3 regions of the Bradyrhizobium sp. WD16 genome follow, and region 2 is predicted to be linked to each of the others. Evidence: predicted binding sites of a transcription regulator. Region 2 holds the regulator's gene; each other region holds the start of a gene.

Region 1 (4,873 bases), 1.3 Mb from region 2:
ATCCGCGCCCTCGACGGCGGCGTGCGCGACCTGATCAAGCAGCGGGTGCGCGAAGTGGCGGCGGGCGTTGCCCAGCTCACCGGCACCCGCATCGAGGCCGACATCGCCGAGGGTTATCCGGTGCTGGTCAATCACGACGCGGAGACCGACAACGCGCTGCGGGTGGCGAACGAGATCGCCGGCGGCACCCAGGTGGTGGCCGACACCACCCCGATCATGGGGGCGGAGGATTTCGCCTATATGCTCCAGGCGCGGCCGGGCGCCTTCATCTTCGTCGGCAACGGCGACAGCGCCGGCCTGCATCACCCCGCCTACGACTTCAACGACGAGGCCATTCTCTACGGCACCTCGTACTGGATCCGCCTCGTCGAGACGACGCTGGCGGCGTGAGCCATCACCCAGGCAAGTCAGCGTTCATCCGGCGTCTCATCTGGCGAATCGCCTCACGCCGCATCGGCGCCGCGGCGGCCGTTCTGCAGGAAATCACTGACGAGCTTCAGGTCGTCGAGGAAGCGGGCATATTCGCGCGCCCGTGAGGCTTCGTCCGGCAGGCGCAGCAGGTAGGACGGGTGCACCGTCACCAAGGCCTGGGCGCCGTCGTCGATCGCGATCAGGCGGCCGCGGTTGCGGTTGATCGGCGTGATCTTGCCGAGCACGCTTTGCGCCGCGGTGGCGCCCAGGGCGACGACGAGCTTCGGTTTCACCGTGGCGCGCTCGCGCTCGTACCACTGGCGGCAGGCCCTGATCTCCGGCGTCGCCGGTTTCTGGTGCAGCCGCAGCTTGCCGCGGGGCACGAATTTGAAGTGCTTCACCGCATTGGTGACGTAGACCTTGTCGCGGTCGATCTGCGCCTCCTCCAGCGCGCGGTCGAGCATCAGCCCGGCGGGGCCGATGAAGGGCTTGCCGGCGAGGTCTTCCTTGTCGCCGGGTTGTTCACCGACCATCATCACCGGGGCAGGCGCCGGGCCCTCGCCGAACACCGTCTGGGTGGCGTTTTTCCACAGCGGACAGGCACGGCAGGCTCGCGCCTCCTGCCGTAGGTCCTCCAGCGCGGCTGCGGCGCGCGATCGCGATGACGGCATCACCGGCTCCTTGTTGGCGGCGGCAGGGCGTTGGGCAGGCGCTCGCTTTATCGTCGCACCAATCGGCGACGCCCTGGCGAAGTTCCGCCGCCGGCGCTGCGGTCCGGCGGCTGGAAAGCGCCTTGACTCCGCCGGCCGCCTTGGTCTTATATAAGAACATATCATGAACAATTGGCGGGGTCATTGGTTATGAACTGGTGATCCGGCGGCCCATTCGAGGAGCGGCGCAATGACCAGCGCGCGCACACGCACCCTTGCGTCCACCCTTGCGTCCCTGCGGGGAACCATCAGCCGGCTCGAGGCCGCGGGCCTGCAGCCGACGTCGGCGGCGCGCCGGCCGCTCGGCCATGCGGCGGCGGACAGCGTCCTGCAGGGCGGGCTCGTGCGCGGGGCGCTGCACGAGGTCTTCGCCATGGAAGGCCGGTACAATGCGGCGGCGAGCGGTTTCGCCGCCGGCCTCGCCTGGCGCGCCGCCCTGCACCGGCCGCTGCTCTGGGTCCGCCAGGACTTCCTCGCCCGGGAGCAGGGCGCATTGTCGATGCAGGGTTTTTCCGAACTCGGGCTCGATCCGCGCCGGGTCATCACGGTGCGGGCCCAGGATATCGCCACGGCGCTGCGGGTCGCCGCCGATGCGCTGGCCTGCGACGCGCTGGGCGCCGTGGTCATGGATGCCTGGGGCGAGACGCGCCTGCTCGATCTCGTCGCCAGCCGCAAGCTGACGCTCGCCGCCCAGGCCTCCGGCGTGACCTGTTTTCTGTTGCGCAGCGTGGCGCAGCCCGCCGCCAGCACCGCCGAGACGCGCTGGGTGGTGCGCAGCGCGCGTTCTCCCGTCACCTCGCTGCGCGAGGCCTGGGGCAGCCCGGTGCTCGAAGCCGCCCTGGTTCGCAATCGTCACGGCCAGACCGGCCAGTGGATCATGGAATGGAATTGTCATGAGTGTCTCTTCCGTGAACCGGCGACGTATTCTCAGTCTGCGTCTGCCCTTCCTTCCGATCGACCGGCTGCGGCGGCAGCTCGCCCGGGCCGCGATGCAATCTGGCGCCGCGCCGGCTGACGCCTCGCCTCCATTATTCTCTTCGCCGTCGCCAGCTCCCTGGGTGGTGGTGGCGAAGGAGAACAATGCGCTGCGCCTGACGGCCTGCGACTCCGAAGCCATGGCCATCGGTCTGACCATCGGCATGCCACTCGCCAATGCGCGGGCGATCTGCCCCGATCTGCGCGTCTTTGACGCCGATGAAGATGCCGATCTGCGGACGCTGAATGCCGTTGCCGACTGGTGCGATCGCTTCACGCCGCTGGTGGCGCTCGATCCGCCCCATGGCCTGTTTCTCGACATCACCGGCTGCGCCCATCTGTTTGGCGGCGAAGCCGAATTGTTGCGGAAATTATCCGCGTTGCTGGTCCGCCAGGGCTTTGCCGTCACGGCCGCGGTGGCCTCGACGCCGGTCTGTGCCCGCACCGTGGCGCGCGCCGCTCCCGGCCGGATCGTGCCTGAAGGCAAGGAGGCGGCCGCCGTCGCGGGGCTGGCGGTGGTGGCGCTCGGCACCGAGGACACGGTGATCCGCGGCCTGCGTCGTGCCGGGCTGAAGACCATCGGGGAGGTGGCGGCGCGCGAGTCCCATGAGATCACGGCGCGGTTCGGCGCCGCCTTCACCGCGCTGCTGCGGCAGGCGCTGGGGGACGGCGACGCGCCGATCTCGCCGCGCAAGCCGGCGCCGGATTACCTGGTGGAGAAGCGTTTTGCCGAGCCGGTTGCCTCCGATGGAGTCATCGCGGCGACCCTCGACCGCCTCGGCGCCATGCTGGTCGATGCCATGCAGCGTCAGGCCAAGGGCGCGCGCCGGCTGGAGGCGAGTTTCTTCCGCACCGATGGCGTCGTGCGCACCATCACGCTCGATGCCGGTCGCCCAGTGACGCGTACTGCGACCATGGCGCGGCTGTTTCGCGAACGCCTCGACGCGCTCGCCGATCCGCTCGATCCGGGTTTCGGCTTCGATCTGATCCGACTGTCGGCGAGCCGGGTCGAGACGGTGGTCACTGAGCAGCGCGATCTCGACAGCCAGGCCCATGACAGCGACGAGGTCGCTGCGCTGGTCGACTGTATCGCCGCGCGGATCGGCGGCGCGCGCATCGAGGTGCATCTGCCGCGCGACAGTCATATTCCCGAACGTGCTGAGGAGGCGGTGCCTGCCCAGGCCGCGCTCGCCGCCGCGGAGCAGGCGGACTGGCCCGCCCCGATCAAGGACGAGCCGCCGCGCCGGCCGTTGCGTCTGTTCGAGCGGCCCGAACCGATCGCCGTGATCGCCGAAATCCCCGATGGCGCGCCAGCGCGTTTCGAATGGCGGCGGGCCGGCCATGTGGTGGCGCGGGCGGAGGGGCCGGAGCGCCTGTCGCCGGAATGGTGGCGGGCGGACGGGGCGGCAACACGGGATTATTTCCGCGTCGAGGACGCCGCTGGCCTGCGGTTCTGGATCTATCGTGACGGGCTCTACGGCGGCGAGGACGGAGGCGAAGCGCAAGCGCCGCGCTGGTTCGTGCACGGGCTGTTCGCATGACCGCGCCTGCTTACGCCGAGATCGGCATCACCACCAATTTCTCCTTCTTGCGCGGCGGCTCGCACCCGCAGGATTATGTCCACCAGGCCTCCAAGCTGAAGCTCTCGGCCATTGGCATCGCCGACCACAACACCCTCGCCGGCGTGGTGCGGGCCTATAGCGAACTCGACAACGAGGAACTTGGCTACAAACCGAAGCTGCTGATCGGCGCGCGCCTCGTCTTCGCCGATGCAACGCCGGACATTCTGGTCTATCCGACCGAGCGGACCGCCTATGGCCGGCTGTGCCGGCTACTCACCCGCGGCAAGCGTGCCGCTTCCAAGGGCGAGTGCCGTCTGACGCTCGCGGATCTCATCGACTTCGCCGAAGGACAGTTGCTGGTCCTGGCGCTGCCGCATCGTTTCGACGCGGATGCTGCCGCCGCGCTGCTGGCGCGATTGCGTGCCTCCGGCGCCGATGGGGTGTGGCTCGCGGCGAGCCTGCTTTATCGCGGAGACGACCGGCGTCGGCTGGCGCTTCTCGCCGGCCTCGCCGATGGCGCCGACGTGCCGCTGCTCGCCACCAACGACGTGCTCTACCATCACCCGGCGCGGCGCCCGCTGCAGGATGTCCTGACCTGCATCCGGGAGAAGGCAACCATCGAGGCCATCGGGCGGCAGCTCGAGGCCAATGCGGAGCGCCATCTCAAGCCCGCTTTCGAAATGGTACGGTTGTTTCGCGATTTTCCGGAGGCGATCGCCGAGACCATGCGGTTTGCGAACCGTATCCGCTTTGCGCTGGACGATCTGCGTTATCAATACCCTGACGAGCCGGTGCCGCCGGGCAAGTCCGCGCAGCAGCATCTTGAGGATCTCACCTGGGAAGGCGCGCGCCGGCAGTTTCCGCAAGGGCTCGACCAGAAACTGCACGATACCCTGGCCAAGGAGCTGGCGCTGATCGAGAGGCTCGAATACGCACATTACTTTCTCACCGTGCACGACATCGTCAGCTATGCTCGGTCCCAGAACATTCTGTGTCAGGGGCGCGGCTCGGCGGCCAATTCTGCCGTATGCTACGTGCTCGGCGTCACCTCGGTCGATCCGACCAAGATCGACCTCCTGTTCGAGCGCTTCGTGTCGGAAGAGCGGCGCGAGCCGCCGGATATCGATGTCGATTTCGAGCATTCGCGACGCGAGGAGGTGATGCAATATGTCTATCGCCGCTATGGCCGTCACAAGGCGGCGATCGTCGCCACCG
Region 2 (4,873 bases):
TTCATGTTCGACCCCTATCAGGTGGTCGAGGCCCGCGCCTTTGGCGCCGACTGCATCCTGATCATTCTCGCCGCGCTCTCCGACGCCGCGGCGAAGGAGATCGAGGATACCGCCCACGGCCTCGGCCTGGACGTGCTGCTCGAAATCCATGATCGCAGCGAACTCGATCGCGCCCTCAAGCTGAAATCGCCGCTGCTCGGCGTCAACAACCGTAACCTGCGCACCTTCGAGACCACCCTCGCCACCAGCGAGGCGCTGGCGCCGCTGATCCCCAAGGATCGCATCATGGTCGGCGAAAGCGGCATCTTCACCCCGGCCGACCTCGCCCGCCTCGCCCGCGTCGGCATATCGACCTTCCTGGTCGGCGAAAGCCTGATGCGCCAGGCGGACGTCACCGCGGCGACGAGCGCCCTGCTCGCCCGCGAAACACCACGGGCCGCCGGAGCGCGCTGACCGTGGCGGACAAGGGATCGCCTTCCCTGACCCACATCGATGCGCGCGGCGAGGCGCGCATGGTCGACGTATCCGCCAAGCCGGCGACCGAACGCGTCGCCGTCGCCGAGGGCCACATCGTCGTCTCGAAGGAAACCCTCGACCTGATCGTGTCCGGCAACGCCGCCAAGGGCGACGTGCTCGGCACCGCACGTATCGCCGGCATCATGGCGGCCAAGCGCACCTCCGAGCTCATTCCGCTCTGCCATCCGCTGGCGCTGTCCAAGGTCACCGTCGACATCGTTCCCGACCCGGCGCTGCCGGGCTGCCGCGTCACGGCGACCGTCAAGGTCACCGGCCCGACCGGAGTCGAAATGGAGGCGCTCACCGCGGTCTCCGTCGCCTGCCTGACCGTCTACGACATGGTCAAGGCAGTGGAGCGCGGCGCCCGCATCGAGGCCATCCGGCTCCTCGAGAAGAGCGGCGGCAAGTCGGGCACTTACAAGTCGGGCACCGACAAGGCGCCGCCGGCCGCGACCGGCCGCAAACGCTGAAGCGAAAACGAAAAGGGAGGACGCCATGGCGCTGATGCCCGTTGCCGAAGCGCTCGAGGCCGTGCTCGACGGCGCCGCTGCGCTCGGCACGGAAATGGTGGCGCTCGATGACGCCTGCCATCGTGTCCTGGCCCGCGACATCGCCGCGTTGCGCTCCCAGCCGCCGAGCGCGATGTCGGCCATGGACGGCTATGCGGTGCGCGCGAGCGACGTTGCCGAGGTGCCGACCCGTCTGCGGGTGATCGGCGAGATCGCCGCCGGCCGGCCGTTTGCCGGCGCGCTGGGACCGGGCGAGGCGCTGCGCATCTTCACCGGCGGCGTCGTCCCCGATGGCGCCGACGCCGTGGTGATCCAGGAGGACACCACCGCGGAGAACGGCACGGTGGTGGTGCACGTGAGCGTGCGCGCCGGCCGCCATGTCCGCGTCGCCGGCGTCGACTTCCGCGAGGGCGACGTGCTGCTGCGCGCCGGCCGGAGGCTCTCCGATCGCGATCTCTCCCTCGCCGCGGCCATGAACCATCCGGCGCTGCCGGTGAGCCGGCGGCCGAAGCTGGCGATCTTCGCCACCGGCGACGAACTGGTGATGCCCGGGACGACGCCCGGCCCGGGGCAGATCGTCTATTCCAACGGCTATGCGCTGCGGGCGCTGGCACGCAGCGAGGGCGCCGAGGTGGTCGATCTCGGCCTGGTCGGCGACACCGTCGAGGCCACCGTCGCCGCGGTGCGGAGCGCCCGCGCGGCCGGCGCCGACATCCTCGTCAGCACCGGTGGCGCATCGGTCGGCGACCACGACGTGGTGCAGCAGGCGCTCGAAGCCGAAGCCGTCACCATGGCGTTCTGGAAGATCGCGATGCGGCCCGGCAAGCCGATGATGCACGGCCGGCTCGGCGCCATGCGCGTGCTCGGGCTGCCGGGCAATCCGGTGTCGTCCTATGTCTGCGCCTTCCTGTTCATGGCGCCGCTGATCCGGGCGCTGTCCGGCCGCAGCGACGTCCGCCACATGGCCGAACAGGCGGTGCTGGGCGCCGACCTGCCGGCCAACGACCAGCGCCACGACTACCTGCGCGCGCGCCTGGCGAGCGGCGCCGATGGCCGCCAGATCGCCACCCCCGTGCTGCAGCAGGATTCTTCGCTGCTCGCCAAGCTCTCCGAGGCCGGCGCGCTGATCCTGCGGCCGCCGCTCGCGCCGCCGGCCAAGGCGGGATCGCCGTGTGACATCCTTAAGCTTCCCCTCTGACGCTAGCTCGATTTGTTGACGCCAAATTAAGATGTTGCGGAACACATATGGAACATATAGTGTCCGTTCATGATTTGTTTCGAGCGAGTCTCCTCCGCGCGCGCATCCCGCAGGGATGCTGAGAAGAGAACGCTCAACTCGAAACGATCACGAGAGGCGGCCGCTTCAGCAGTGAACCGGCCAGCGAAGCTGGCCAATGAAGCTCGATCCAACGATGTGGCCCCGCATTCCAAGGGATTCAGATGCTCACGCGCAAACAGTATGAACTGCTCCGCTTCATCAACGAGCGCCTGAAGGAGTCCGGCGTGCCGCCGTCCTTCGACGAGATGAAGGACGCCCTCGACCTGCGCTCGAAGTCGGGCATCCACCGCCTGATCACCGCCCTCGAGGAGCGCGGCTTCATCCGCCGCCTGCCCAACCGCGCCAGGGCCATCGACGTCATCAAGATGCCCGAGCAGGCCGGCAACGCCGGCGCGCGCCGCGGCTTCACGCCGAGCGTCATCGAAGGCAATCTCGGCCGCGTGGTGCGCGCCCCCGCCGAGGACGAAGGCGGCCGCCCGGTAGCCATCCCGGTGATGGGCCGGATCGCCGCCGGTACGCCGATCGAGGCGCTGCAGACCCGCAGCCACACCATCAACGTCCCGCCGGAGATGCTGGCCTCGGGCGAGCACTATGCCCTCGAGGTCCGCGGCGATTCCATGGTCGACGCCGGCATTCTCGACGGCGACGTGGCGCTGATCCAGCGCACCGAGGCCGCCGACACCGGCGACATCGTGGTCGCGCTGATCGACGAGGAGGAAGCAACGCTCAAGCGCTTCCGCCGGCGCGGCGCCTCGATCGCGCTGGAGCCGGCCAACCCGGCCTATGAAGTCAGAATCCTGCCGCCCAACCGGGTGCGCATCCAGGGCAAGCTGGTCAGCCTGTTCCGCCGCTACTGAGCGCGAGAGCGCGGCTCGCCTAAAGGCCGGCCGAGCGCAGCACCGCGTCGAGCCGCGCCTTCAGGGCGGCGCCGTCGGCTACCGCCCGCAACGGCGGGCGGACCTGCGCCCAGGCGCTGTCGCCGGTCTGGGCAGCGAGGATCGCCTTGAGCGCCGGCACGAACGGCCGCCCGCTCACCAGCGCGATCGCCTCGCGCATCGCGATTTCCTTGGCGGTTTCCTTGGCGGTTTCCTTGGCCGTATCCTTGGCCGGACCATCCAGCATCATCTTCACCAGCGCCGGCGCGACATTGGCCATGCCGCAGATCGTACCGGCGCCGCCCTCGGCCATGGCGCGGGCGATATCGGCCTCGTTGCCGACGGTGACCGCAAGCTGCGGCGCCGCGGCGCGGAAGGCGCGAAACTGATCGAAATCGGCACTGCTGTCCTTCACCCCGGCGACGACGTGGCCGTAGCGCGCCCGCAGCTTCGCGGCGACGTCCGGCGGCACGCCGACGCCCGCGACCTGGGGAATGTGATAGAGCGTCAGCCGCAACCGGTCGTCGGCGACGGCGTCGAGAATGGCGGCGAAGGCGCTCTCGATCCCCGCGGCATCGACGTCGCGGTAGAAATAGGGCGGCAGCAGCAGAATCTGCGTCAGGCCGGCGGCGAGCGCCGCGCGGGTCAAGCTGATGCTGTCGGTGATCGCGGCAAAGCCGCCGCCGAGACCGATGCGGCCCGGCGCGATGCCGGCGCCGAGCAGCGCCTCGACGGTGGCGATGCGTTCGCCGACATTGAACGAGGTCCCCTCGCCGGTCGTGCCGAACAGCACCACGCCGTCGATGCCGGCGGCGAACAAGCCGCGGACATGGGTGGCGAGCCGCGCGTTGTCGACCGCGCCCAGCGCGGTCAGCGGCGTCGGAACGGCGGTCCAGTAGCCGCGAATGGCGTCAGTCATGTCGTCTCCATTGAATCATCTCGGCATCACGAGATCTGGCAGAAAGGTCGTCAGCGGCGGCCACAGCGTGATCATCGCCAGCACCACCAAGAGCGGCACCAGCCATGGCAGCACCGCGCGCGACATGGTCTCGAACGAGATCTCGGCGATCCGCGAGGTGATGAACAGAACGACGCCGATCGGCGGGTGGATGGTGCCGAGGATCAGGTTGAAGATCATCATGATGCCGAACTGCACCGGGGGAATGCCGAAGCTGTGCGCCGCCGGCATCAGGATCGGAATCAGGATCAGGAGCGCCGCCAGCGTCTCCATGAAGCAGCCGACGACGAGCAGCATCACGTTGCAGATCAGAAGGAACATCAGCGGACTGCCGATCGAGGCGACCATCGCCGGCGCCACCGTCTGCGGAATGCGCGACAGCGACATGCACCAGCCGAGCGCGCCGGCCGCCATCACCAGCACGGCGACCACACCCACCGTCTCCACGGTCTCGACCGCAACGCGGAATAGGTCGGCCGGGGTGAGCGTGCGATACACCACGAGGCCGAGGAACAGCGCATAGGTGCTGGCCACCGCCGCGGCCTCGGTCGGGGTGAACAGGCCGCTGAACATGCCCGACAGCAGGATCACCGGGGTGAGCAGCGCGAAGATGCCGTCGCGCAGCGACAGCCACAATTCGCGCCAGCCGGGGAAGCGCTGCTTGGGGAAGCCCTGGCGGCGGCCGATCACGGCGACCATCACCATCAGCGACGCCGCCATCATCAGGCCGGGCACG
Region 3 (4,873 bases), 2.7 Mb from region 2:
GGTGATCGCCAAGGGCGGCGTTCTGTCCGGCGAATTGCAGGCGATGCGCGCCCGCGGACCAGACGGCAAGCGCGTCGACAGCTTCCAGCTGGTCAGCGAGCCGCGCAAGCTGCCCGGACCGGACGGACTGTGCAATCTCGAGACCGGGCCGGAGACGTTCCAGCTCGTCACGTCGAGCGAAGCCGAGGCGAAGCAGCTCAAGTCGTATATCGGCAAGCAGGTGTCGATCAGGGCCGACCAGGTGTCATGCGCCGAGCTCGCCGGTCAGATGAGCGACGCCATCGTCATCAAATGGGCACTGGTCACCGCCCACTGAGGTGAAGCCCTCAAGCTTCCACCTTCCCCAACGTATCGAAATGGCGGCGTCTCTGCAGATGGACGAGCAGCAGTAGGGAAGGAATCGCCACGACGACGCAGATGGCGAAGAACAGCGGCCAGCCGGTGGCCTTGGCGATGAAGCCGGCGCCCGAGGACAGGTAGGTGCGGCCAACGGCGGCGAGCGCGGTCAGCAGCGCATATTGCGTGGCGGTGTGAAGCGGGCTTTTGCACAGCGCCGAGAGGTAAGCGACAAAAATCACCGTGCCGATGGCGCTGGTGAAATTCTCGGCGGTGATGGCGAGCGCCAGGGCATATTGATTGACACCGACCAGAGCGAGCCAGGAGAAGGAGAGATTGGCGAGCGCCTGCAGCACGCCGCCGATCCACAGGCTCGCTGGTAGCGAAAAGGCGCGGGCGACGAAGCCGCCGGCGAAGCCTCCGAGCAGCGTGGCGGCGAGGCCGACGCCCTTCACGATCGCCGCGTAGTCGGCCTTGCTGAAGCCGAGATCGATGACGAAGGGTGCCGTCATCGTGCCGGAAAAGGCGTCGGTGAACTTGAACAGCACCACGAAGGCAAGGATGGCGAGCGCATCGGTGCGGGTGAGGAATTCGCCGAAGGCGCCGGCGGCCGCCTCCATGATCCGCAGGACAGCGCTCTTGCCACCCATCGCCGCTTCGGCGCGCTTCGACTGGGCCGGCTCGGTCGCGGCGAGAGCAGTGATGGTGCCGATCAGCACCATGGCGGCCATGATGACGTAGCCCCAGGTCCAGGATAGGTCCTTGCCCATGCCGGTGGATTGGATGTAGCTGACCAGGATCAGAAGACCCGCGGTCGAGACCAGCATGCCGATGCGATAGGCCGCGACATAGGCGGCCATTCCGGCGGCCTGCTCCGGCTCGGGCAAGCTCTCGACCCGGAAGGCGTCGACGACGATGTCCTGGGTCGCCGAGGCGGTGGCGACGAGGAGCGCCGCGACGGCGGCGAGGAGCGGCGCCTTGCCGGCATCGGTGATCGCCAGCAGCAGGATTGCCACGATCAGCAGCAGCTGCGAGAACACCAGCCAGCCGCGGCGGCGGCCGAGCCAGCGCGTCAGCAGCGGCACGTCGAGGGCGTCGACCAGCGGCGCCCAGAAGAATTTCAGGGTATAGGGCGTGCCGACCAGCGCGAGCAGTCCGATGGCCGCGAGATCAATCCCGGCCTCCCGCATCCAGATCTGCAGCGTCGAGCCGGACAGCGCCAGCGGCAGGCCGGACGAGAAGCCGAGGAACATGACGACCAGCACCCGCGGCTGCAGATAAACCGCCATGGTTTCCCGCCAGGTCGGGCGGGCCGCTTCAGGCGAAGCCGCGACGGCGGCGGGAAGATCTGGGGTGGCTGACATGGCGGGGGGATAGCATAGATTCGGACGGATAAGGTGGCCGGGGGCCGTCCACATAGGATGCCCGGCACAAGGCCGGGTACGAGACGTTCATTCTGCTGGTGGCCTATTCCCCCGCCTGGATCTTCCGCGTCGGCGCCACGAACAGCTCCGGCGCGGGCGCGGCCGTATCCTCTGATGGGCTGAAATCGAGTTCCTCAATCCGCGCGGCGCGCTTGCCGATCTTGGTGACCGAGATCAGCACCTGGCGGACATCCTCGCCGACCTGGTCGAAGTGGCTGCCGAGCTTGGAGACGCGATCGCGCAGCCGCTCGACATCGGCCATCATGTTGATCACCTCGGTGCGGATCTGGTCGGCGGCGTCCCGCATCCGCGCGTCCTTGAGGATCTGCTGCATCACCTGGATCGCCAGCATCAGCAGCGACGGCGACACCAGCACGACGCGGGCGCGATAGGCTTTTTGCACCACGTCATCGAAACCCTCGTGGATCTCGGCATAGACCGATTCCGAGGGCACGAACATCAGCGCGGTGTCCTGGGTCTCGCCTGCGACCAGGTATTTCTCGGCGATGTCGCCGATATGCCGGGTGACGTCCTGGCGCAGGCGCTGCGCCGCGCCCTTGCGCTCCTCGTCGCTCTTCGCCTCGCGCAGCGCGGTGACGGACTCCAGCGGGAATTTGGCATCGATGCAGAGCGGCCGCTGGTCGGGCAGGAAGACCACACAGTCCGGCCGCTTGCCGTTGCTCAAAGTGAACTGGAATTCGAACGAGCCCTTGGGCAGTCCGTCCTGGACGATCGCCTCCATGCGCGCCTGGCCGAAGGCGCCGCGCGCCTGCTTGTTGGCGAGCACGTCGCGCAGGGTGGTCACCTGGGTGGTGAGTTCGGTGAGGTTCTTGTGGGCGTTGTCGATGATGCCGAGTCGCTCATGCAGCGCCCGCAGGCTCTCGGCGGTGTGACGCGTGGTCTGCTCCATCGACTGGCCGACGCGGTGGCCGACCGCATCAAGCCGCTCGCTGACCGCGCGGGCCATCTCCGCCTGACGGTTCGCCAGGGCCTGGCCCATGGCGTCGATCCGGCCATGGGCCTCGGTCTGGGCCTTGAGCAGGTCGGCGACCCGTTCTTCCAGTTCGTCGGCGCGCATCGCCTGGGCGAGCGTTGCGGTCTGGTTGCGGCCGGACGAGCGGGCGATAACCACGGCGATCGCGGCGAGCAGCACAACCGTCAGGGCGGCAAGGGTCAGCAGCACCGCGCCGAGGCGGATCGGGGTGCCGTCAATGGCGAACAGGATCTCGTTCATGGGCTCTTCTACCCCGATTCGGTGGCCGGAAGCGAACGAAGAGAGAACGTCAAGGGTAAACAGAGCCTGAAGAAACGTGGTTTACGGGAGGTAAATTCGGGTCGCGGCGGGTGAGGGCGGGGCTTGGCGTCGTTCGTCATGCCGGCCTTGGCCGGGCATCCACGTCTTGTCGGCATCGGATAAGAAAAGACGTAGATGGCCGGGACGAGCCCGGCCATGACGATAGTTGTTGAGCCGCTGCCCCCCGGCTGATTGACCGGACTGCCCTCGCGCATTACATCGCGCCAATGGCCATTCGCGACATCATTATTCTCCCTGACAGGCAGCTTCGCCTGATCTCCAGCCCGATCGAAACGGTCACGGCGGAGGTGCGCAAGCTCGCCGACGACATGCTCGAGACCATGTACGACGCGCCCGGCATCGGGCTGGCGGCGATCCAGGTCGCCCAGCCGGTGCGGCTGATCACCATGGACATCTCCAAGAAGGAGGGCGAGCAGAAGGAGCCGCGCGTCTTCATCAATCCGGAGATCACCTGGTCATCCGAGGAGACGAGCGTCTACGAGGAAGGCTGCCTGTCGATCCCTGAATATTACGAGGAGGTCGAGCGGCCGGCGAGCGTGCGGGTGCGCTATCTCGACATCGACGGCAAGCTGCGCGAGGACGAGGCGATCGGTCTCTACGCCACCTGCATCCAGCATGAGATCGACCACCTGAACGGCGTGCTGTTCGTTGATTATCTCTCGAAGCTCAAGCGCGACCGGGTGATGAAGAAGTTCACCAAGGCCGCCAAGCGCGCGGTGGTCTGATGGCCCATTCTCGTCCACCTGGATTGTTGTTGAGCTGAGAATTTTCATGTCATGGCGAGGCTTGTTCCTGCAAAGGCGTGGATGCCTGCGACAAGCGCGGGCATGACGACCTGAGAAGCGGCCGATCTTGCCGGCGGCTTCTTGAGCCAGTCCTTAAGGAGCCGGCCCGCGATGGCGCTGCGTCTGATCTTCATGGGCACGCCCGATTTCGCGGTGCCGACCCTGCTCGAACTGGCCCAGGCGCACGACATCGTCGCCGTCTATACACGGGCGCCGAAACCCGCCGGCCGCGGCATGAAGGAACAGGTCACCCCCGTTCATCGCGAGGCGCAGCGCCTCGGCATCGAGGTGCTGACGCCGAAGAGCCTGCGCAACGGCGAGGCGGAGGCCCAGTTTCGTGCCCACGGCGCTGACGCCGCCGTCGTGGTGGCCTACGGCCTGATCCTGCCCCTGCCCATTCTCGAAGCAGTGCCGCTCGGCTGCTTCAACCTCCACGCCTCGCTGTTGCCACGCTGGCGCGGCGCAGCGCCGATCAATCGCGCCATCATGGCCGGCGATGCCGAGAGCGGCGTCATGGTGATGAAGATGGATGTCGGTCTCGACACCGGCGATGTCGCCATGGCCGAGCGCATCGCGATCACCGATGGCATGACCGCGAGCGACTTGCACGACCGCCTCGCCCGGCTTGGCGCCGACCTGATGGGCCGCGCCATGGGCGCGCTGGAGCGCGGCACGCTGCAGCTCAGGCCGCAGGGTGACGACGGCGTCACCTACGCCGCCAAGATCGACAAGGCGGAAGCGAAGATCGACTGGACGCGGCCGGCGCGCGAGGTGCTGCGTCATTGCCATGGCCTCTCGCCATTTCCCGGCGCCTGGTGCGAGGCGGTGATCGAGGGCGAGACGGTGCGGCTGAAGATCCTGCGCTGTGAATTTGCCGAGGGCGCGGGCGAACCGGGCGCGCTGCTCGACGACCGCCTCACGGTCGCCTGCGGTTCCGGTGCCGTCCGCATCCTCGGACTGCAGCGCGCCGGCAAGCAGCCGATGGCCGCCGAGGTCTTCCTGCGCGGCACCCG

What was found. The regulator LexA, encoded in region 2, represses DNA repair genes until DNA is damaged. The targets are predictions, from matches to a motif close to TGTTCNNNNTGTGTTCNG.
Region 1: the regulator LexA is predicted to act here: its motif matches at 1,235-1,252, upstream of DB459_RS26555 (ImuA family protein).
Region 3: the regulator LexA is predicted to act here: its motif matches at 3,026-3,043, upstream of DB459_RS05855 (DNA recombination protein RmuC).

What each region holds. Positions count from the first base shown of each region.
Region 1 covers NZ_CP028908.1:5,756,437-5,761,309, reverse strand. Annotated here, with positions in the region: gene DB459_RS26565 (M20 aminoacylase family protein) at 1-390, shown strand, start outside; partial or broken gene DB459_RS26560 (UdgX family uracil-DNA binding protein) at 444-1,184, opposite strand; gene DB459_RS26555 (ImuA family protein) at 1,312-2,136, shown strand; gene DB459_RS26550 (DNA polymerase Y family protein) at 2,111-3,637, shown strand; gene DB459_RS26545 (error-prone DNA polymerase) at 3,634-4,873, shown strand, end outside.
Region 2 covers NZ_CP028908.1:4,484,815-4,489,687, reverse strand. Annotated here, with positions in the region: gene trpC (indole-3-glycerol phosphate synthase TrpC) at 1-453, shown strand, start outside; gene moaC (cyclic pyranopterin monophosphate synthase MoaC) at 456-986, shown strand; gene glp (gephyrin-like molybdotransferase Glp) at 1,012-2,223, shown strand; gene lexA (transcriptional repressor LexA) at 2,466-3,161, shown strand; gene DB459_RS20840 (dihydrodipicolinate synthase family protein) at 3,181-4,098, opposite strand; gene DB459_RS20835 (TRAP transporter large permease) at 4,114-4,873, opposite strand, start outside.
Region 3 covers NZ_CP028908.1:1,250,150-1,255,022, reverse strand. Annotated here, with positions in the region: gene DB459_RS05865 (hypothetical protein) at 1-316, shown strand, start outside; gene DB459_RS05860 (MFS transporter) at 327-1,700, opposite strand; gene DB459_RS05855 (DNA recombination protein RmuC) at 1,804-2,994, opposite strand; gene def (peptide deformylase) at 3,282-3,800, shown strand; gene fmt (methionyl-tRNA formyltransferase) at 3,972-4,873, shown strand, end outside.